DNA from 2 places in the Neorhizobium sp. P12A genome. Region 1 is predicted to be linked to the other one. Evidence: riboswitches for the same ligand, from Rfam matches in the RefSeq annotation. Region 1 holds a riboswitch; the other holds the start of a gene.
What was found. Region 1 has a riboswitch for thiamine pyrophosphate ahead of DTW90_RS12680 (YkoF family thiamine/hydroxymethylpyrimidine-binding protein). Riboswitches for the same ligand answer to the same signal wherever they lie in the genome.
Positions count from the first base shown of each region.

Region 2: linked by a shared signal. The riboswitch ahead of thiM (hydroxyethylthiazole kinase) and the one ahead of DTW90_RS12680 (YkoF family thiamine/hydroxymethylpyrimidine-binding protein) in region 1 are both predicted to bind thiamine pyrophosphate.

Region 1 covers NZ_QOVX01000003.1:181,176-191,549, forward strand. Annotated here, with positions in the region: gene fdhF (formate dehydrogenase subunit alpha) at 1-1,261, opposite strand, end outside; gene DTW90_RS12645 (NADH-quinone oxidoreductase subunit NuoF) at 1,266-2,822, opposite strand; gene DTW90_RS12650 (formate dehydrogenase subunit gamma) at 2,819-3,298, opposite strand; gene DTW90_RS12655 (LysR family transcriptional regulator) at 3,453-4,349, opposite strand; gene DTW90_RS12660 (SDR family oxidoreductase) at 4,378-5,148, opposite strand; gene DTW90_RS12665 (DeoR/GlpR family DNA-binding transcription regulator) at 5,240-6,016, shown strand; gene glpD (glycerol-3-phosphate dehydrogenase) at 6,122-7,642, shown strand; gene soxR (redox-sensitive transcriptional activator SoxR) at 7,648-8,112, opposite strand; TPP riboswitch at 8,377-8,491, shown strand; gene DTW90_RS12680 (YkoF family thiamine/hydroxymethylpyrimidine-binding protein) at 8,482-9,093, shown strand; gene DTW90_RS12685 (ABC transporter permease) at 9,111-9,917, shown strand; gene DTW90_RS12690 (ABC transporter ATP-binding protein) at 9,914-10,374, shown strand, end outside.
Region 2 covers NZ_QOVX01000017.1:26,997-37,370, reverse strand. Annotated here, with positions in the region: gene DTW90_RS29085 (ROK family transcriptional regulator) at 1-730, opposite strand, end outside; gene DTW90_RS29080 (extracellular solute-binding protein) at 951-2,261, shown strand; gene DTW90_RS29075 (sugar ABC transporter permease) at 2,329-3,267, shown strand; gene DTW90_RS29070 (carbohydrate ABC transporter permease) at 3,260-4,108, shown strand; gene ugpC (sn-glycerol-3-phosphate ABC transporter ATP-binding protein UgpC) at 4,134-5,204, shown strand; gene DTW90_RS29060 (3-oxoacyl-ACP reductase) at 5,211-5,975, opposite strand; gene thiD (bifunctional hydroxymethylpyrimidine kinase/phosphomethylpyrimidine kinase) at 5,972-6,793, opposite strand; gene thiE (thiamine phosphate synthase) at 6,790-7,425, opposite strand; gene thiM (hydroxyethylthiazole kinase) at 7,422-8,225, opposite strand; TPP riboswitch at 8,278-8,374, opposite strand; gene DTW90_RS29040 (hypothetical protein) at 8,556-8,831, shown strand; gene DTW90_RS29035 (SlyX family protein) at 8,896-9,105, shown strand; gene DTW90_RS29030 (SDR family NAD(P)-dependent oxidoreductase) at 9,120-9,902, opposite strand; gene msrB (peptide-methionine (R)-S-oxide reductase MsrB) at 10,257-10,374, shown strand, end outside.

The DNA.
Region 1 (10,374 bases):
TCGGGTTCGCGCCGATGACGATAACGACATCGGACTGCTCGACACTGTCGAAATTCTGTGTGCCGGCCGAGGTTCCGAATGTCTGGCCAAGACCGTAGCCGGTTGGCGAATGGCAGACGCGGGCGCAGGTATCGACGTTGTTGTTGCCGAAACCGGCGCGCACCAGCTTCTGCACGAGGTAAGTCTCTTCATTCGTGCAGCGCGACGATGTAATGCCGCCGACGGATTCGCGGCCATACTGATACTGGATGCGACGGAACTCGTTTGCCACATGCGCATAGGCCTCTTCCCAGGTCACTTCGCGCCAGGGATCGGTGATCTTCTCGCGGATCATCGGATTGAGGATGCGGTCCTTATGCGTCGAATAGCCATAGGCGAAGCGGCCCTTGACGCAGGAATGCCCGCGGTTCGCTTGTCCATCTTTCCAGGGCACCATGCGCACCAGTTCCTCGCCGCGCATCTCCGCCTTGAAGGAACAGCCGACGCCGCAATAGGCGCAGGTGGTGACGACGGAATGTTCGGGCTGGCCGATCTCGATCACAGATTTTTCCGTCAGCGTCGCGGTCGGGCAGGCCTGTACGCAGGCGCCACAGGAGACGCATTCGGAATCGATGAAATGCTCGTGCATGCCGGGCGAGACGCGCGAACCGAAGCCACGCCCCTCGATCGTCAGCGCAAACGTGCCCTGCACTTCCTCGCAAGCACGGACGCAGCGCGAACAGACGATGCACTTTGACGGATCATAAGTGAAGTACGGGTTCGACTCGTCCTTCGGCATCCATTTCAGATTAATGTCGCCGCTGTTGCGCGCCTTGACATGGTTGTCGCCCTCATAACCGTAGCGCACGTTACGCAGACCGACGGCACCCGCCATGTCCTGAAGCTCGCAATCGCCGTTGGCGGCACAGGTCAGGCAGTCGAGCGGATGGTCGGAGATGTAAAGCTCCATCACGCCGCGGCGGATATCCTTCAGCCGGCCGGTCTGGGTGTGTACGACGAGGCCGGGAGCAACCGGTGTGGTGCAGGACGCAGGCGTACCATTCCGGCCTTCGATCTCGACGAGACAGAGCCGGCAGGAGCCGAAGGCATCCACCATATCGGTCGCGCAGAGTTTCGGCACCTGGATACCGGCTTCCATCGACGCGCGCATGATCGAGGTGCCTTCCGGCACGGTGATCTGACGACCGTCGATGGTGAGCGTCACCATGGCCTCGGATGTCGAGGCCGGCGTTCCGTAGTCGATTTCAGGGACGAGAGACATGGTCTTATTCCGCCGCTTCAATGAGAGGTGCCGGAGAGAAATCCTCCGGAAAATGCGTCATGGCGCTCACCACGGGATAGGGAGTGAAACCGCCAAGCGCGCAAAGGGAACCGAATTTCATCGTGTTGCATAGATCGGCGAGCAACGCCCGGTTCTTCTCCGGTTCGATGCCTTGAGCAATCTTGTCCGCCGTCTCGACGCCGCGCGTCGAGCCGATGCGGCAGGGCGTGCACTTGCCGCAGCTTTCGATGGCGCAGAATTCCATCGCAAAACGCGCCTGCTTCAGCATGTCGGCGGTATCGTCGAAGACGACGAGACCAGCATGGCCGATCAGGCCATCCTTGGCCGCAAAGGCTTCATAATCAAAGGGCGTGTCGAACAGCGCCCGCGGGAAATAGGCACCCAGGGGCCCGCCGACCTGCACAGCCTTGACCGGGCGGCCGGTCGCCGTTCCGCCGCCGATCGTATCGACGATCTCGCCCAGCGAAAGACCGAACGCCGTCTCGAAAAGACCGCCATATCTCACATTGCCGGCAATCTGCAGCGGAATGGTGCCGCGCGAACGGCCCATGCCGAAATCGCGATAGAAGGCGGCCCCCTTCTCCATGATCACGGGCACGGAGGCGAGCGAAATGACGTTGTTGATGACGGTCGGACAGCCGAACAAGCCTTTGTGTGCCGGTAGCGGCGGCTTGGCTCGCACGATGCCGCGCTTGCCCTCAAGGCTGTTGAGCAGTGCGGTTTCCTCGCCACAGACATAGGCGCCGGCGCCGGTGCGAATCTCCATGTCGAAGGCACGGCCGGAGCCGAGGACCGAGCTGCCCAGAACACCGGCCTTGCGCGCGATCTCGACTGCCGCGGTCATGGCAGCAATCGCATGCGGATATTCCGAGCGCGTATAGATGAAGCCCTTGGTGGCCCCGGTTGCGAGCCCGGCAATCGCCATTCCTTCGATCAGCACGAAGGGATCGCCCTCCATGATCATCCGGTCGGCAAAGGTGCCGCTATCGCCCTCGTCGGCATTGCAGACGATATATTTGCGATCACCAGCGGCATCCGCGACGGTCTTCCATTTGATGCCGGTCGGGAAGCCCGCGCCACCGCGACCGCGAAGCCCTGAATCAGTGACTTCCTTAACGACCTCGGCAGGCGCCATCGAGATCGCCCGCTTGAGCCCGGCAAGACCGCCATGCGCCTCATAATCCCCAAGCGAAAGCGGATCGGTGATGCCGCAGCGGGCAAAGGTCAGGCGGGTCTGGCTTTTCAGGAACGGGAGGTCCTCGACCTCCCCGAGACAGAGCGGATGCGAAGCGCCTTCGGCAAGGCCGGCATCGAAAAGGGAGGCGATATCCCGTGCCTTGACCGGCCCGTAGCCGATGCGCTTTCCATCCACGTCGACCTCGACCAGAGGCTCCAGCCAGAACATGCCGCGCGAGCCATTGCGCACGATCTTTGCATCCACGCCGCGGGTTGCAATTTCCTTGGCAATCGCATCCGCCACCTTCTCGGCGCCGAGCGCCAGGGCGGCCGCATCACGCGGGACGTAAATCCGGACGGTCATCGGCGCGCCTCCGCAACCATTTCGTCAACGGTCTCATCGTCGACGCGGCCATAAACCTCGCCATCCAGCATCGCTGCCGGCGCGCAGGCGCAGAGCCCGAGGCAATAGACAGGCTCCAAGGTCACACCGCCATCAAGCGTCGTCTGATGAAAATCGATGCCAAGGAGCTTCTTTACGCGTTCCGCAAGTGCATCCCCACCCATCGACTGACAGGCCTCTGCACGACAGAGCTTCAGCACATGCCGGCCCGCAGGACGGTCGCGATAGTCATGATAGAAGGTCATGACGCCATGGACTTCGGCGCGGGAAAGGTTCAGCCCGCTGGCAATCAGCGGCAGGACGTCCTGCGGCACATAACCGAACTCTTCCTGTATGCCGTGGAGAATGGGCAAAAGAGGACCCTCCATCGACTTCATGCTGTCGATGATGGCGCTGGCGCGCGCGGCGACATCGCCCGCGGCAGTATGCAAATTCATGAGCAGCCCTCCCAACGGCATGCTTCGCAAGGAGATATCGTTGGACGATCAGGTGCTAAAACAGCCGGAGTCATTATCTCTCGCTTACATCCTAAAGATCGCAAGGAAGGCAGTTTTGATCAATAAGCCAGTCTCGTTGAACGATAGGAAATTCCTATCGTTCAATATCAGCTTCTGCGAGAAGTCTTGCCTCATGCAACAAGGCCGATACGAGTGGCGTAAAAGGCTCACGATGTGTCGCAACCAGCCCAACGAGATGGTGCGCTGCCGGCTCCGTGATCGGAATAACCTGAATATCGGCGCGAAAACCGAAGGATTCCGCGACATTTTTCGGCATGATGCTCGCCCAGCGGCCGGTCAGCACATGCGAAAACAACAGAATCATCGAATTCGATTCGAGCGTCGGATTGGCCGCCGATCCAGCATCGGCCAGATGACGATTGATGATCCGGCGGTTTTGCATGTCCGCGGTCAATAGACAAAGCCGAAGACTGCCGACCTCTTTCCAGGTCACGCTTTTTCGCTCCGAAAGCGGGCTGCCTGAGGCGGTGACGAGGTGATAGCGCTCCTCGTAAAGCGGCACGCTGGTAACCCGGCCGAGCGGTTCGTCTTCGAGATAGGTGATGCCGGCATCGATCTCCAGATTCTCGAGCATGCTTAGAACCTGCAGCGAGTTTCGCGACATGATCGAAAAGGTAACGTCGGGATGCCGTTCCTGGAAGGGCGTCGTGAGCCTCTGCAGCATGGCAAGCGCCGTCGGGATGGCCGCGATTCGGATATGGCCCGCAAGCCCCTTGCGCGCCGCCCGCATCTCCTCGCGCATCGTGCGGGCATCGCCGACGATGCGCCGCGCCCACTCCAGGACACGCTGACCTTCCGGCGTCAGCCCCTGGAAGCGCGATCCGCGGCTGACCAGCATCACTCCGAGCTGCTCCTCGAGCTGCCGAATGGCCGCCGACAAGGTCGGCTGTGTAACGCCGCACTCTTCGGCGGCACGGCCGAAGTGCTTTTCATTAGCAAGTGCGATGAAGAATTCAAGCTTGTCGATCATTCCGGCCTCCGGCGGAGCTAATCGGCTTCTAGCAGATCAGCTGGCCACCATTCACCTCGATCACCTGCCCGGTGATATAGCCCGACAGGGTCGGCGCCGCCAGGAACAGATAGGTAGGCGCACAATCCTCCGCGGTTCCGAGACGCTGCAGCGGAATGGTGCGACGCGTCTGTTCGAGCTTTTCCTTCGAGGAATAGCGCTCGTGGAAGTCGGTGGTGATGGTTCCCGGAGAAACGCAATTCACCCTTATGCCGTCAGGGGCCAATTCGCGGGCAAGGGCCTTGGAATAGGTGGCAACGAAGGCCTTCGATGCCGAATAGATCGCCGAACCCGGGCTGCCGCCGGTCAGCGCCGAGATTGAAACGGTATTGATGATCGCCGCCTGGCCTGACGCTCGAAGCAAGGGAAGCAAGGCTCGCGTCACCTCGACGACTGACGTCTGGTTGAGTCGCACGACATGTCCATACTGCTCGTCGGTCAGTTCGCCGGCGGGAAAGCGTCCGACCATGGTCCCGGCATTGTTGACGAGAACATCGACCCGATCGAAGACCTTTGCGGCAGCGGCTGCAAAATCCCTCGTGCCGTTCTCCCGCATGAAATCTGCCGGCACCAGGAAGGCGCGGCGCTCGCTTTCCGCGTCCAACAGAAATTCCGGCAGGTCCCGATCGCGATCTCGACCGGTGTGAACCAGCACGCGCGCATTGCAGTCCAGGAACTGGCGCGCGACTTCCAGCCCGATCCCGCGCCCGGCGCCTGTGACGACGACACTGCGATTCTCAAACAGCTTCGGATGAAACACGACAACCTCCCGCCGCACAAACCGGACAGCGGCAATTGCGGAATTTTCGCTTTACCATATGATCGGCGAAAACGAAAGGAAGGCAACGTCCATGTTTCTGTCCGGACGACAGGCCGAGATTCTTGAAATCGCCAAAGCCGAAGGCAGGGTTCTTGTCGAGGATCTCGCGCAGCGTTTCTCGGTCACTCCGCAAACCATCCGCAAGGATCTGAACGATCTCTGTGACGGTCATATCCTTTCGCGGATCCATGGCGGCGCGATCTTTCCCGGCGGCACTGAAAACGTCAAATACGAGGCGCGCCGCTCGATTGCAGCGGTCGAAAAGCAGGCGATCGGCCGCGCAGCAGCCGGTATCATTCCCAACAACGCCTCTCTCTTCATCAATATCGGGACGACGACGGAAGCCGTTGGCGAGGCGCTCCTGGACCATCACGAGCTGATGGTCATCACCAACAACATCAACGTTGCCAATAAGTTGCGCCTCTTCCCATCGATCGAGGTGGTCATTGCCGGCGGCGTGGTGCGCGGTTCGGACGGCGGCATCGTCGGCGAAGCAGCGGTCGATTTCATCCGCCAGTTCAAGGTCGACTACGCCGTGATCGGCGTTTCGGCCATCGATGAAGACGGCGCGCTGCTGGATTTCGACCTGCGTGAAGTCAAGGTGGCACAGGCGATCATTGCCAATGCCCGGCATGTCATCCTGGTCGCGGACTCCACGAAGTTCGAACGCGCCGCCCCCGTACGCATCGGCCACCTGTCGCAGATCCACACATTCATAACGGATCAATGTCCGCTGCCCTCCCTCAGAACCATCGCAGAAGAGAACGATGTCCGCCTGATCGAAACCTCATTGCTGGCTAACGGCTGACAACATCGGCCCACTTCATAAAACATTCGTTTGACATTCGTATTACTTTCGTTTTAGCTGGATTTATTTTCAAATCCTCTTACCTAAGCCATGCCGGAGAACGCAATGAGCGGCCAAGCCTATGACCTCTTCGTGATCGGAGGCGGCATCAACGGCTGCGGCATCGCGCGCGATGCGATCGGTCGCGGTTACTCCGTGGCGCTGGCGGAAATGAACGATTTTGCCTCGGGCACGTCATCAGGCGCCACCAAGCTGATCCATGGTGGCCTGCGCTATCTCGAACATTACGAATTCCGTCTCGTGCGCGAATCCCTGATGGAACGCGAGGTGCTCTGGGCGATGGCGCCGCACATCATCTGGCCGATGCGCTTCGTGCTGCCTTACCACACGGGCGGCATCCGACCAGCCTGGCTGATCCGCCTCGGTCTTTTCCTGTATGACCATCTGGGCGGCCGCAAGCTGCTGCCGCCGACAGCAGTGCTGGACATGCGTCGCGATCCGGCCGGAAAGCCCCTGAAGGCGCTGTTCACCAAGGCTTTCGAATATTCCGACGGTTGGGTCGATGATGCGCGCATGGTCGTTCTCAACGCCCGCGATGCCGCCGATCGCGGCGCAACCATCATGCCGCGCACCAAGGTCGTCTCCGCCCGCCGGGAAGGCAGTCTCTGGGCCATCGACACGGAGAATACGGAGACGGGGGAGCGGAATTCATTCCGAGCGCGAATGCTCGTCAACGCCGCCGGTCCCTGGGTGGATCATGTCATCAGGGGCGCGATCGGCCGCAACGAGGCGCGCCATGTTCGCCTCGTCCAGGGCAGCCATATCATCGTGCGGAAGAAATTCGACGATCCGCGCGCCTATTTCTTCCAGAACCCCGACAACCGCATCATCTTCGCCATTCCCTACGAGCAGGATTTCACGCTCATCGGCACGACCGATCGCGACTATGACGGCGACCCCAAGGATGTGAAGATCTCCGAGGAGGAGACCACTTATCTTTGCAATGCCGCGAGCGAATATTTCAAGGAACCGGTAAGGCCGCAGGATATCGTCTGGACCTATTCGGCTGTGCGCCCGCTTTATGACGACGGCGCATCCAAGGCTCAGGAAGCCACCCGCGACTACGTGCTGAAGATCGAGGGCAATGCGGGGGAAGCGCCGCTTCTCAACGTCTTCGGCGGCAAGCTGACCACCTATCGCCGGCTCGGAGAGCATGCGCTCGAAAAGATCGGCGAGGCCATCGGCACCAAGGGTCCGCCCTGGACTGCCAAAAGCCATCTTCCCGGCGGCGACTTCCCGGCCCAGAGCTATGAGACCGAGGTCGGCAAGCTCAAGTCCCGCTACGCCTTCCTCGCCGACGCCCACGCCCGCCGGCTGGTGCGGCGCTACGGAACGCGGGCAGCGATGATATTGGGCGATGCACGCGCAACCGAGGATCTTGGAAGAAACTTCGGCAGCGATCTCTATGAGGCAGAAGTGCGCTATCTCATTGCGCAGGAATGGGCGCGGACATCAGCCGACATTCTCTGGCGCCGGTCGAAGAAAGGCCTGTATCTCTCAAAGGATGAAGCAAGCGCGCTGGAAGATTATGTGAAACAGGCAACCGCGCAGACCATGAACGCTTAACACTTTCATGGGTCGAGCAAACGCGGGCCGGGTCCCTGTTTCGACAGCATGTCCCAGGGATTGCGAAGCGGGCAGGTTTCGATCGACAGGCAGCCGCAGCCGATGCAGCCGTCGAGATGGTCGCGCAGATCCTGCAAATGGCGGATTCGGGCGTCCAGATCGTCCTTCCATTTCTCCGACAACGCCTTCCAGTCGGTCGCCGTTGGCGTGCGCCCCTGCGGCAATGTGCTGAGCGCAGCCTGGATTTCGGAAAGCGGAATTCCGACGCGTTGGGCCACCTTGATAATCGCGACCCGACGCAGCACCTCACGCGCATAACGACGCTGATTGCCGCTGCTGCGAATGCTCTCGATCAAACCCTTCGTCTCGTAGAAATGCAGCGTCGAAACCGCGACCCCGCTGCGCGTCGCGACCTCGCCGACCGTCAGCAAGCGGCCAAAACGGCCCGGTCCCGCATCATGTGATTCCATCGGAATACGCCTCTTGACCTCAATGTTACTTGAGGTTTTATAACCACCACACCGAACGGCGTAAAGCAGGAACAACTGAAATCGGACCTCCCAATGGGAGGCACCGATACCGGCATTCCGTTTCAGGCAGGTGCGGAAGGCCGGTCGGATGCACGGATCGCGTCCCCCCGCGACCCGGGCGTCCGCTGGAAAAATCAGATAAAACACGGATGCGACTGGCCGAATTTTCTTATTGCGCCCTCGAAAGGCCGATGCTAGCTTCCGCGCCATTCACAGGGGAGCTCCGTATTGCCGGGGCTGAGATGTGAGGCGCCATGCCTCTGGACCCTTCAAAGCTGATCTGGGTAATGCCAGCGGAGCGAGGTAAAAATGTATTCCGGCGCACAAGTATCCCTGTATCCCATGTCCGGCGATTTCGCCGCGATCATCCTTGATGCCATTAGGGCACTCGATCCCTATCGAGACCGCCTGCGTATCGAAACCGACGACATCTCGACGCTGATGATCGGCCCGCCGGACGTGCTCTTTTCGGCCATGCGCGACCTCTTCGTCTTTGCCGCCCGATCCGGCGCACATTGTGTCCTGTCGGCCGCCGTCTCGCGCGGCTGCCCGGGAGGGCCGGACAGCGATCCGATCTGCGGCATCGATAAGCGTCTCGGGCAAGACACGCCGCTTGCCGTTCGCATCGACGAGGCGCTTGCCGCCGTAAGCGCAACCGAGGACACAGGCCAACCGGCCGCGGCGCAATTCGCTCTTTATGTCATGGGCTCCGACAATCACATGGACGAGATCGTCGGCTGCATCGACTTCCTGAAACAGTCGGGAACATTCGACCGGGCCAAAAATTTCGTCACCAAACTGCGCGGCGACGCTGGCCCTGTCTTTGCAACGCTGCAGGAAGCGCTCTTTCGCTTCGGGCCGGCAGAAGGCCACGTGACGCTGGATATCACGGTATCGGCAAACAGCCCGACCAAGGCCTGATCTCGGAAAATCCGATCATGAGTTTGCATTCGTCCTCATCGCCCGGCACGGGATTCGCCCGTGCATGCCTCTCCGCGCTGCCCGCCATAACAGCGGCAGCCGCCTTCGTCGTCCTGTGGGAGCTCTATGCCGACCTGTCAGGCATACGCCCCTCAACCCTGCCGGCGCCCTCCCGCGTTCTTGTCCAGGCCTGGATGAACCGCGAAGCGCTTGCCGCCAACACCTGGCCGACGATCGGCGCCACGCTGTCGGGCTTTGCCTGCGCGCTCGCCGTCGCCTTCGTCTTTTCGGTGCTGATGGATTTCGCGCGGCCGATCCGCCGTGCCCTGTTTCCGCTGTTCGTCATCAGCCAGACGCTGCCGCTGGTCGCGATCGCCCCGCTCATCGTCTTATGGTTCGGCTTCGGGCTGCTGCCGAAGATTCTGCTTGTCGCGCTCGTGACCTTCTTCCCGATGCTGGTCGCGCTGCTTCAGGGCTATGAGGCGACGGACAGGGACATCGCCGAACTGCTGGTCTCGATGAAGGCCTCCCGCTGGCGGATTTTCTGCGCAGCGCGCCTGCCATCTGCCCTTCCCTATTTTTTCGCGGGTTTGAGAATATCCGTCACCTATGCCGTCGTCGGCGCGATCTTTGCGGAATATGCTGGCGCCGCCAAAGGGCTAGGCATCTATATTCTCACCGCCAAGAACAATTTCCGCCCGGATCTCGTCCTTGCCGCTGTCCTCGTCAGTGCCGTCCTGACGCTGATCCTCTTTGCCGTCTGCGTGCTTCTCGGCCATCTGGCGATGCCATGGCGGCGAACGGATGAGGGGTCGTCATCATGAACGAACACCGGCTGGAACTCCGCAATGTCGCGAAAAAATTCGGTCCGCTTGCGGTTCTTGGCGATGTCTCGCTGACAGTCAGCGAAGGCGAATTCGTGACCATTGTCGGCCCCTCGGGCGCCGGCAAATCGACGATCCTGCGGATGCTGACTGGAACCGACAAGCCCGAGTCAGGCGATATCCTGTTCGACGGCCGGCATCTGAAGGAAAGCAGCGCGAGTTTTGCCTTCATGCCCCAGCGCGATGCGCTTATGCCCTGGCGCCGGATCATCGATAACACAACGCTCGGCCTCGAAGTTCAGGGGATGAGCCGCAGCCAGGCGCGCGCCAAGGTCGCTCCGCTGTTCGAGCCCTTCGGTCTAGCAGGCTTCGAACATCATTATCCGGCTCAGCTTTCCGGCGGCATGCGCCAGCGCGCCGCGCTGCTGCGCACCGTGGTTCAGGACAGCGACATGCT
Region 2 (10,374 bases), on a different contig from region 1:
TGTGGCTAAGGCCGCCCGCACCGCGAAAAAGTTGGCCGCCATGCAGCACGCCGAGCCCAAGCGTCTGCTCGAGTGAAACGAGCACCATGTCGTCCAGATCCCGCGCCTGACCGAACCAGTGATGGGCAAGCGTGATCGCATGGGCATCGCTCTCGACCATCGTTGTCACACCGAGGCGATCCGACATTTCGCGGGCGAAATCGACGTCGGATTCACGGAAGATGGGGCTGGTGCGGACGAGGCCGGTGCGATGCTCGATGACGCCGGGGAGGCCGAGGCAGACGGAATCGATTTCCTCGATCGAAAGATCGGCATCGACGACGCAACGGCGAATGCCATCCTCGATGAGATCGGCGATGACGTTGATCGGCTGGCGATCGACGCGCAACGCCAGCGTCAGCTTGGACAGCATCTCGCCGCGGAAATCGGTAACGACGAAGACCATGCGGTTTGCCGCGATCTTGGCACCGACGACGCGGGCTGCGTCCGGATTGAGTTCCAGCATGACGCGGGGCCGGCCTCTTGCGGCAGCGTTGCGGAGGTCTCCCTCCGTCAGCGCCAGGATAAGGCCGTCATCCAGCAGCGAGCCGGTGATCGCCGAGACCGTCGTCGTCGAAAGCTGCGTCCGGTCGCTGATCTCGATCCGTGCGATCGACCCCGCCCGCCGGATCGTATCCAGCACGTTGAAGCGGTTGATCGCCCGCATAAGTTCGGGATCTGCAGTCTTCATGAAATTCTGGCCGAGTGCATAAGTGGCTTGTCGTAATCGTTGTTTTGGGTGTTATTTTTGGCGGATTGCGAATTTAATACCGCCCTCAAGCCCCCTCTTGTCAAGCCGCTTTGCCTAAAAATTGGGAAATGCGGTTGACATTCGAGCAAACTTCCCTTGAATTAATCCGCATAAGGGAAAAATTGCTGAGGAACTTTAGATCCCTTCTGGAGGAGAAATCATGTTTCATTTTGTAAGGGCGAAGGCCCTTAGCGGCGCACGCGTTGCTGCGATTTCGGCCGCGACAGGTCTTGCCATTCTGCTCGGCGCGGGAAATGCCGCAGCGGAAACGGTCGTCAAGTGGCTGCATCTCGAACTGGATCCCGGCTATGTCGCGATCTGGCGCAAGATCGCCGATCAATACGAAGCGTCCCATCCGGGCGTGAAGATCCAGATGCAATTCCTGGAAAACGAAGCCTTCAAGGCCAAGCTGCCGACGCTGCTTCAATCCAGCGATGCGCCCGATTTCTTCTACAGCTGGGGCGGCGGCGTGCTGAAGCAGCAGTTGCAGACCGGGACCCTGATGGATCTGACCTCTGCCATGAACGCCAATGGCGGCGAGTGGCTGAAGGCCTATAACCCCGCTTCCGTCACCGGCCTGACCTTTGACGGCAAGATCGGCGCCGTGCCGTTCAAGCTCGGCACCGTCAGCTTCTTCTACAACAAGGCTCTCTTCGCCAAGGCTGGCGTCGACGCGTCCGCCATCAAGACCTGGGACGACTATCTGGCCGCGGTCAAGAAGATCAAGGCTGCCGGCATCGTGCCGATTGCGGGCGGCGGCGGCGAGAAGTGGCCGATCCATTTCTACTGGAGCTATCTCGTCATGCGCGACGGCGGCCAGAAGGTGTTTGATGCCGCCAAGTCCGGCCAGGGTGACGGTTTCAACGATCCCGCCATCATCAAGGCCGGCGAGCAGCTGGCCGAACTCGGCAAGCTCGATCCCTTCCAGCCCGGCTATCTCGGCGCCACCTGGCCGCAGACGCTCGGCGTCTTCGGCGACGGCAAGGCTGCCATGATCCTCGGCTTCGAAAACACCCAAGCCAACCAGAAAACCAATGCCGGCGACGGCAAGGGTCTGGCACCGGACAATATCGGCCGCTTCGCATTCCCGGCCGTGATGGGTGGCGCTGGCGATCCGAACGACACGCTCGGCGGCCTGAACGCCTGGGCCGTGACGAAGAAGGCTCCGCCGGAAACGCTCGATTTCCTGAAGTATCTGACCAATGCCGACAATGAGCGCATCATGGCGAAGGCCGGCATGATCCTTCCCGTTACCAACGGCTCGGAAGACGGCATCACCAATCCGCTGATGGCCGATGCCGCCAAGCAGCTCGCCGCCACCAAATGGCACCAGAACTTCTTCGACCAGGATCTCGGCCCCTCCGTCGGCCGCGTGGTCAACGACGTCTCGGTCGCGATCGTGTCGGGCCAGATGACCCCCAAGGATGGCGCCCAGCAGGTCCAGGACGCCTTCGAGCAGGACCAGCTCTAAGGGGTACATGGGCGCCGGCTTCCCCCTTGGCCGGCGCCCGTTTTAGTTTTCAAGAGCAAGGACGATCATGACTGATGTCAGCATAACGACCGCGCTGCGGCCCGAAACCGGCGCCAAATCGGCAAGGCGGCACAAGAGCCCCGCCGATCGCGGTCGTCTACCGGTCATCCTGTTGTTTCTTCCGGCAGCGCTGCTGTTGTTCACGATCTTCGTCATCCTGCCGATGGGCGAAGCGGCCTGGTACAGTCTCTACAAGTGGGACGGCTATGGGCCGCCGACCGAATTCATCGGCCTCCGGAATTTCGAGCTGCTGCTCAAGAACGGCGCGTTCCTCACCTCGCTGAAGAACAATGCGCTGATTATCGCCGTCTCGATCATCATCCAGATACCGCTCGCCATCTGGCTTGCGATGATGCTGGCGCATCGCATTGCCGGCGTCGTGCTGTTTCGGCTGATCTTCTTCCTGCCCTATGTACTTGCCGAGGTTGCGGCCGGTCTGATCTGGCGCTTCGTCTATGACGGCGATTATGGTCTCTTCGCCACCTTCGCGCATCTCTTCGGCTTTCAGACGCCCTATGTGCTCGCCGACAAGGACCTTGCCATGTATGCGGTCCTTGCCGTCGTGGTCTGGAAATATTTCGGCTTCCACATGATGCTGTTCATCGCTGGTCTGCAATCGCTCGACAGCAGCATATTGGAAGCGGCGGAGATCGACGGGGCGACAGGCTGGCAGAAATTTCGCTATATAACGCTGCCGCTTTTGGGCTCGACGCTGCGCCTTTCCGTCTTCTTCGCCGTCGTCGGTTCGCTGCAGCTATTCGATCTGATCATGCCGTTGACCGGTGGCGGACCGTTCAATTCCACGCAGACGATGGTGACGTTCCTCTTCAATTTCGGCGTCACTCGCATGCAGGTCGGGCTCGGCAGCGCCGTCGGCGTCGTGCTGTTCATAATCTGCGTGACGCTCGCCTTTGGCTACAAACGGATATTTATGCGCAATGACTGATATGGCCTCATCCGTCCGCGAAAGCACCGGCACGAAGATCTATCTCTACGTGTCGCTTGGTATCATCGCCGCCATCGTGCTGGTTCCGCTGCTGACGACGGCGCTCGGCGGCTTCAAGTCGCTTGGCGACCTCCGTACCAATCCCTTCGGCCTGCCTGTCGAGTGGCACTTCGAGAACTATACGGACATCCTGTTCGGCGAGCGCTACTGGCGGCAGATGATGAATTCGCTGATCATCGCCGTGCTGACCGTGTTCCTTACGGTCTCCGTCTCGGCAATGGCGGCCTTCACCTTCGCGCATGTGAAGTTCTTCGGTTCGAACTTCCTGCTCAACTATTTCCTGATCGGGCTGATGTTCCCGGCGGCAACGGCGATCCTGCCGCTCTTCATCCGCATCCGAGATCTCGGGCTGCTCAATACCTATTGGGGCGTGGTGCTGCCGCAGGTTGCTTTCGGGCTCGGCATGAGCATTCTTCTGTTCCGGAACTATTTTCGAAACCTTCCGGAAGAATTGTTCCAGGCGGCCTTCGTCGATGGTTGCGGCTATATCCGCTTCTTCTGGCATATCTCGCTGCCGCTTTCCCGGCCAATCGTCGCGACGGTCAGCATCATCTCCTTCGTCGGTAGCTGGAACAGCTATATCCTGCCGTTGATCATGCTGAATTCGGATTCGATCTATCCCTGGCCGCTCGGGATCATGGTCTATCGCGGCGAGTTTGGCACCCAGTGGCAGCTGGTGCTGGCCTTCATCACGCTCACCATCGCGCCGACCATCATCGTCTTCTTCCTTGCCCAGAAGCACATCATCGCCGGCCTGACCGCCGGTGCCGTGAAGTCCTGAGCGCATCGATATCGGAGTAAACAGCATGGCATCCGTCGAACTGCAGAACATCCGTAAGCATTATGGCGCCTTGCCGGTCATCCATGGCGTGTCGCTTGCGATCGAGGATGGCGAGTTCATTGCGCTCGTGGGGCCGTCGGGCTGCGGCAAGTCTACCCTTTTGCGGATGATCGCCGGCCTCGAGGAAATCACCGAGGGCGACGTCATGATCGGCGGGCAGGTGGTCAATTCCATGACGCCGCGCGAGCGCAATATCGCAATGGTCTTCCAGTCCTACGCGCTCTATCCGCACATGACCGTCGCCGAGAACATGGGCTTCAATCTGAAGCTCTCAGGCGAAAGCAAGGACAATATCGCCAAGCGCGTCAACGAGGCGGCGCGCATGCTCGACCTTACCAATCTTCTCGACCGCAAGCCGGCGCAGCTTTCCGGCGGCCAGCGCCAGCGCGTCGCCATGGGCCGCGCCGTCGTGCGCAATCCCGCCGTCTTCCTGTTCGACGAGCCGTTGTCGAACCTCGACGCGAAGCTGCGCGTGCAGATGCGCTCGGAGATCAAGGCCTTGCACCAGAAGGTCCAGACGACCTCGATCTATGTCACCCATGACCAGATCGAGGCCATGACGCTTGCCGACCGGATCGTCGTTCTTAACCATGGCAAGATCGAGCAGCAGGGCACGCCGATCGAGCTTTACCGTCAACCGGCCAATCTCTTTGTCGCGGGTTTCATCGGTTCGCCGGCAATGAACGTGCTGGAGGGCGTCGTCGATGGCGTCGACGGTTCGCCCGCCGTGCGCCTGAAGGACGGGACGCCGATCCGGATCGGCGTCGATCGAAAAGTGAAGTCTGGCCAGTCCGTAAAAGTGGGCCTGAGACCGGAACATCTCAATCCGGCCGGGACCGGCTCGCCGTTAACGGGCCAGACCCTGCTGGTCGAGCCGACAGGCGCGCAGACGCATGTGCTTTTCGAGCTGGCCGGAGAACAGGTCACCGCCGTTGTGGACGGCGACCTGCCGGTTCGCTATGGCGCGCCGCTCAACGTCGCGGTCAATGCCGAACAGGTCTACGTCTTCGACGGGGCAAGCGGCCTCGCGCTATAGATCCGGTCAACCGAAGACAAGCCCGCCGTCGACGATCAGGTTCTGGCCTGTCACGGCGCGGGCCCAGGGGCTGGCGAAGAAGAGCACGGCATCGGCCGCCTCTTCCGGCGTCGTGACCTTGCGCAGCGGCGTGCTGTCGGCGATCAGATCGAATACGGCCTGCGGCGTCGCGCTGCTGGCGTCGGTCGTCCGCAGCAGGCCGCCCGAGACCATGTTGACCGTGATCCCCAGCGGGCCGAGTTCGGCAGCGGCGGTGCGGGTCAGGGCCAGCAGGGCGCCTTTCGCGGCGGTATAATCGTGGTAGGGGACAACCGGATTCTGGACGAGATTCGTGCCGATCGTAATGACGCGGCCGAAGCCCGCCTTCTCCATTCCGGGCCGCACTGCCTGTATCAGGTTGAGCGCACCCTTGAGCGCCGTCTCCAAATGAGCGGTCATCTCTTCCCAGCTCAGCGTATCGAGCTTGGGCCGCGCATCGCCGTTGAAGGTGAAATCGGCCAGAGCATTGTGCACGACCGTGGTCGGGGCACCGAAGGCCGATGTGACGTCGGCGACCAGGCGGGTCACTTCGTCTTTGTCGCGAATATCCGCTTGGAACGTGCGGGAATGTTCTCCGAGTTCGGCGGCAAGCGTTTCCGCTCCCTCGCGGCTGTTGCGATAGTTGATCGCGACACGGGCGCCCTCGCGGGCGAAGGCTGCAGCGATGGCTGCGCCGAAACCGCGGCCGGCGCCGGTGACCAGGACGATCTGCTTGCTCAGCGGCATGCTCATTTCTTCATCCCTTCCATGTCTTTCCAAAGCCCATGAAAATGCTGCACCGGCCCGTGGCCCGAGCCCACGGATAGCTCATCTGCCTCGGCCACCGCACCCGCAAGGTAGCGCTTGGCTATTGCCACCGCTTCCGGTGGGGTCAGTCCCTTCGCGAGTTCCGCGGCGATCGCGCTCGACAGGGTACATCCCGTGCCGTGGGTGTTATGGGTCGGGATCCGGCGTCCTTCGAACCAGGTAAGGCCCGCTGCGGAGGCGAGCACATCGGGGCTTTCTTCCGTCTCGAGATGCCCGCCCTTGATCAGGACGTTTGTTGGCCCGAGGGCGAGAAGGTGTTGCGCCTGGCTTGCCATCTCCTCGCGGTCCTCGGCCAGCGGCTCATGTAGCAGGGCGGCGGCTTCCGGCAGGTTGGGCGTCAGGACCGTTGCAAGCGGCAGAAGGCGGCTGGTCAGGGCAGCGACCGCAGCGGTCGCAAGCAGGGAGGCGCCACCCTTGGCGACCATGACCGGATCGAGCACGACGGGGACGCCACGATGGGGCGCGAGTGCATCGGCAATGGCCTCGGCAATGCCGGCATTGGCGATCATGCCGATCTTCACGGCATCGACCCGCACGTCGGCAAAGACGGTCTTGATCTGATCGGCCACAAACTCTGGCGGCACAAGATGCACACCGAAGACGCCTTGCGTGTTTTGCGCGGTCAGTGCGGTCAATACCGCCATGCCATAGACGCCGCGTGCTGAGAAGGCCTTCAGATCGGCCTGGATTCCCGCTCCACCTGATGGATCGGAGCCGGCGATTGAGAGAACGTTCCTGATCATGAACGCGCCTTCCTAATTTCCTCGGCAATGCGCAAAGTGGCGGTTTCGGGATCGGGGGTGCCACAGATGGCCGAGACGACGGCCAGTCCTTGCGCGCCGGCGGCAAGCACCGCTGCCGTATGTTCCGCCTTCAGTCCGCCAATGGCAACCGATGGCACCGGACTGACCGCGACCAGGCGCGCCAGCCCGTCGAAGCCGATCGGCTGCTTATGGTCGGGCTTGGTCGGCGTCGCAAAGACCGGGCCGATGCCGACATAGTCTACCAGCATCGGATCGACCGCTTCCGCAAGCGCCAGGGTCTCGACGGACAGGCCGAGGATCATGTCGGGGCCGATGAGATTTCGGGCGGTTCGGGCATCCATGTCTTCCTGGCCGATGTGGATGCCATCGGCGCCGATCGCGATTGCCGCTTCGACATCGTCGTTGACGATGAGCTTCGCACCCGTTCCCTGCAGCACCATTTTCAAGGCGCGGCCCGTTGCAATGCGGCTAGCGGTGTCAGCATCCTTGTCGCGCAACTGCACGATGGTCGCGCCGCCGGCAACGGCCGCCCGCGTCGTCTCGACCATGCCCGTCCCGGCGCAGAGATCCGGATCGAGGACGAGATAGAGGGACAGATCGAAACTGCTCATGCCGCCGACACCCTTGCTTCGCTGTCGAGCGTGCGGCCATCCAGCGATTTCAACGCATCGAGGAAACGCCAGGAGAAGGAGCCGGGGCCCTCAGCCTGCCGTCCGGCGGTCTCTCCCGCCGATGCAAAGGTCGCAAGTGCACCGACGGTCGCGGCGAAGGGATCGTTGGGGCTCGTTGCGGCAAAGGCGCCGACGAGGCAGGTCAGCGAGCAGCCGAGCGCCGTCACTTCAGGCATCAGCGGCGAGCCGCCAGTGATCCTGACAGCACGTTCTCCGTCGGTCACGAAATCCACAGCGCCTGTCGCAGCGACCACGGTTTCGTGGCGTTTCGCCAGGAGTATCGCCGATTCCTCGGCCTGCTCGACCGGGTCGCGGCTGTCGACGCCCTGGCCTTTGCTCGCTCCGCCGGCAAGCGCGATGATCTCCGAGGCATTGCCGCGGACGATCGTTGGCCGCAGTTCCATCAGTTCCGCGACCGCAGCGCGACGGAAGTCCGTCGCATAGTGGGCGACGGGATCGAGAACCCAGGGCTTCCGCGACTGGTTGGCGGATTTGGCGGCTGCGCGCATGCCGGCAAGCCAGGACGTCGAAAGCGTACCGATATTGATCGTCAGCGCACCGGATATGGCGGCGAATTCGCCCGCCTCTTCCTCGGCATGCACCATGGCCGGCGAGGCGCCGGCCGCGAGCATGACGTTGGCGGCAATGTTCATCGCCACGTAATTGGTGATGCATTGCACGAGCGGAACAGTCTGCCGCATCGCTGTCAGCATCGCGCCCGAAGTCTTTGTCGTATCCATATTGCCCCTTTCATGCGGAGGGGCGACGCGGGGGCGAATGCGCGAATGCTGCGAAAAGGCCCGAGCGACTCCCTCCGCCGGCATTATCCGGTTCAGGTTCGAAGGGTGCATCTCAGCCCGTCTTGCGACGGACGCCCCTGTCTCTCATCATCATTCATGTTGCAGAGAAATGACGCCATGTCATCTGAAATCGTATCACGGGCCGGGACCGTGGACTTAATCGAGGCCAGCCCTTCATTCTTTTCTGATAAAAAGCAGCGCATCCCCATCTCGAAAACTTATACGGCAGCGACTACGTGGCTTTGCGCATGAATTCCGGCGAGAAGACCTATGACACGTGGCCTGTTAATCCTTGCCGTCCAGATCCTGATCTGCGTCGCCATCTCATTTCTGGCGCTGTGGACGCTGTTGCGCCCCAGGAGCTTTCAGGCCTTTGTGCACGAAAACTTCGGATTGCTGCCTGATGTCAAAAGCGGTGCGCGGCTGGCGCCATTCCTGATCCAGCTCTCATCCCTGTTTTTCCTCTGGTACGCCTACGCGCTTGTCAGCGCATTCGGCGAGGAGATACGTTGGCTTGGAGGCGTCATCAGGCATCTCGTCGGCTAAACTTTTGCGGAATTATCTGTTATCCCCACTGCAAAATTTTCCGCCTTACCGAGAAGGAGTTCCGATGTCGGACGAACGAAGCCGTATCGACGCGCTTGAGGAGATCCTGGCACATCAGGCAAAGACAATCGACGAACTTTCCGATCAGCTTGCGGAGCAATGGAAGGTGGTCGAGCAGACGCGGGCAAAGCTTGACCGGTTGACCGAGCGGTTCCTTAATCTGGAAGAGCAGTCGCTGGAGGCGCCTGCCATCACCAAGCCGCCGCACTATTGATTTGATCTTTCGGCCTACCGCAACAGGCTCTGGCCGCCGTCGATCCAGATCGGTGTTCCCGTGATGTGACGGGAACGGTCGGAGGCAAGGAAGAGGACGGCTTCGGCAACCTCCTCGGCGGTGCCGGATTTTCCTGATGTCAGCGGAATTTCACCCTCGGGATATACCGCCGGGACGTCGGCCTCCGCTTGATTGCGCTTGAAAGTATTGTCGGAAATCCGGGTTTCGATGGCGCCGGGGCAGATGGCGTTGATGCGGATATGATGCTTGCCCAATTCGAGGGCGAGTTGCTGCACCATCGCCACCTGTGCCGCCTTCGTTGCCGAATAAGCGGTTGCGCCGGCGGTCGTGAAGGTCCGGGTACCGTTGATTGAGGAGGTGACGATGATCGAGCCGCCGCCTTTTGCCTTCAGGTATGGAACAGCTAGGTGGATCGTCAGATAGGTGCCGCGCAAGTTGACCGCGATGGTTTTGTCCCATTCATCCGGTTTCAGGTCATCGATCGGCGCCCAAACGCCATTGATTCCGGCATTGGCCAGAACCACATCAAGGCTTCCGAACGAATGAACCAACTGATCGACCGCATTGCTCATGCTTGCCTCGTCGGACACATCGGCGATCAAAGGAATTGCGGTGCCACCGCTGTCGCGGATATGCGCCGCAACCTCTTCGGCTTCGGCCGCCGTATGGCCCAATACGCCGACACTTGCTCCCTCGGCGGCAAGAAGCAGAGACGAGGCCTTGCCGATGCCCGAGGCTCCGCCTGTGACCAATGCGACTTTTCCGGACAGTTCCATTGCGCTCTCCCGCCTGTTCGTCGTCGAGGCAACCGGAGCGCGGGAAGATTGTTCCCCTTGGCCGACCGGCGGTTTTCCGGATCTGCGCGGGCCCGCCATCACAATTTAGTGTTTCACATGCAGTTGTGTAACAAATGCGGTCGTGCTCGCGTACTCCCAATGACAGAAAATGAACCGCGCGGCTGATATCAAGCCAATCGAGAAGAATTTCGAAATGCCGGGAATATTCCCCGCAATCGGTTGTCTACCTCGATGAAGATGTCTCGCGGTCTCTGTAAAATGGCCTGATCGGTCCGACACGCATGATTGCGAGATGGTTGCCGATATTCCTAACCCTTGAAGGAGGTTTGGATCATGTGGAGCAGACGTTTGTTGCTGGTGGGCGCCGGACTTGGTGTGGTGGCGACCCGTTTTGCCTGGGGTAGCAACAGCAGCCCAACCGCGACCAAGATGGTCGAGAAATTCCCTGTCA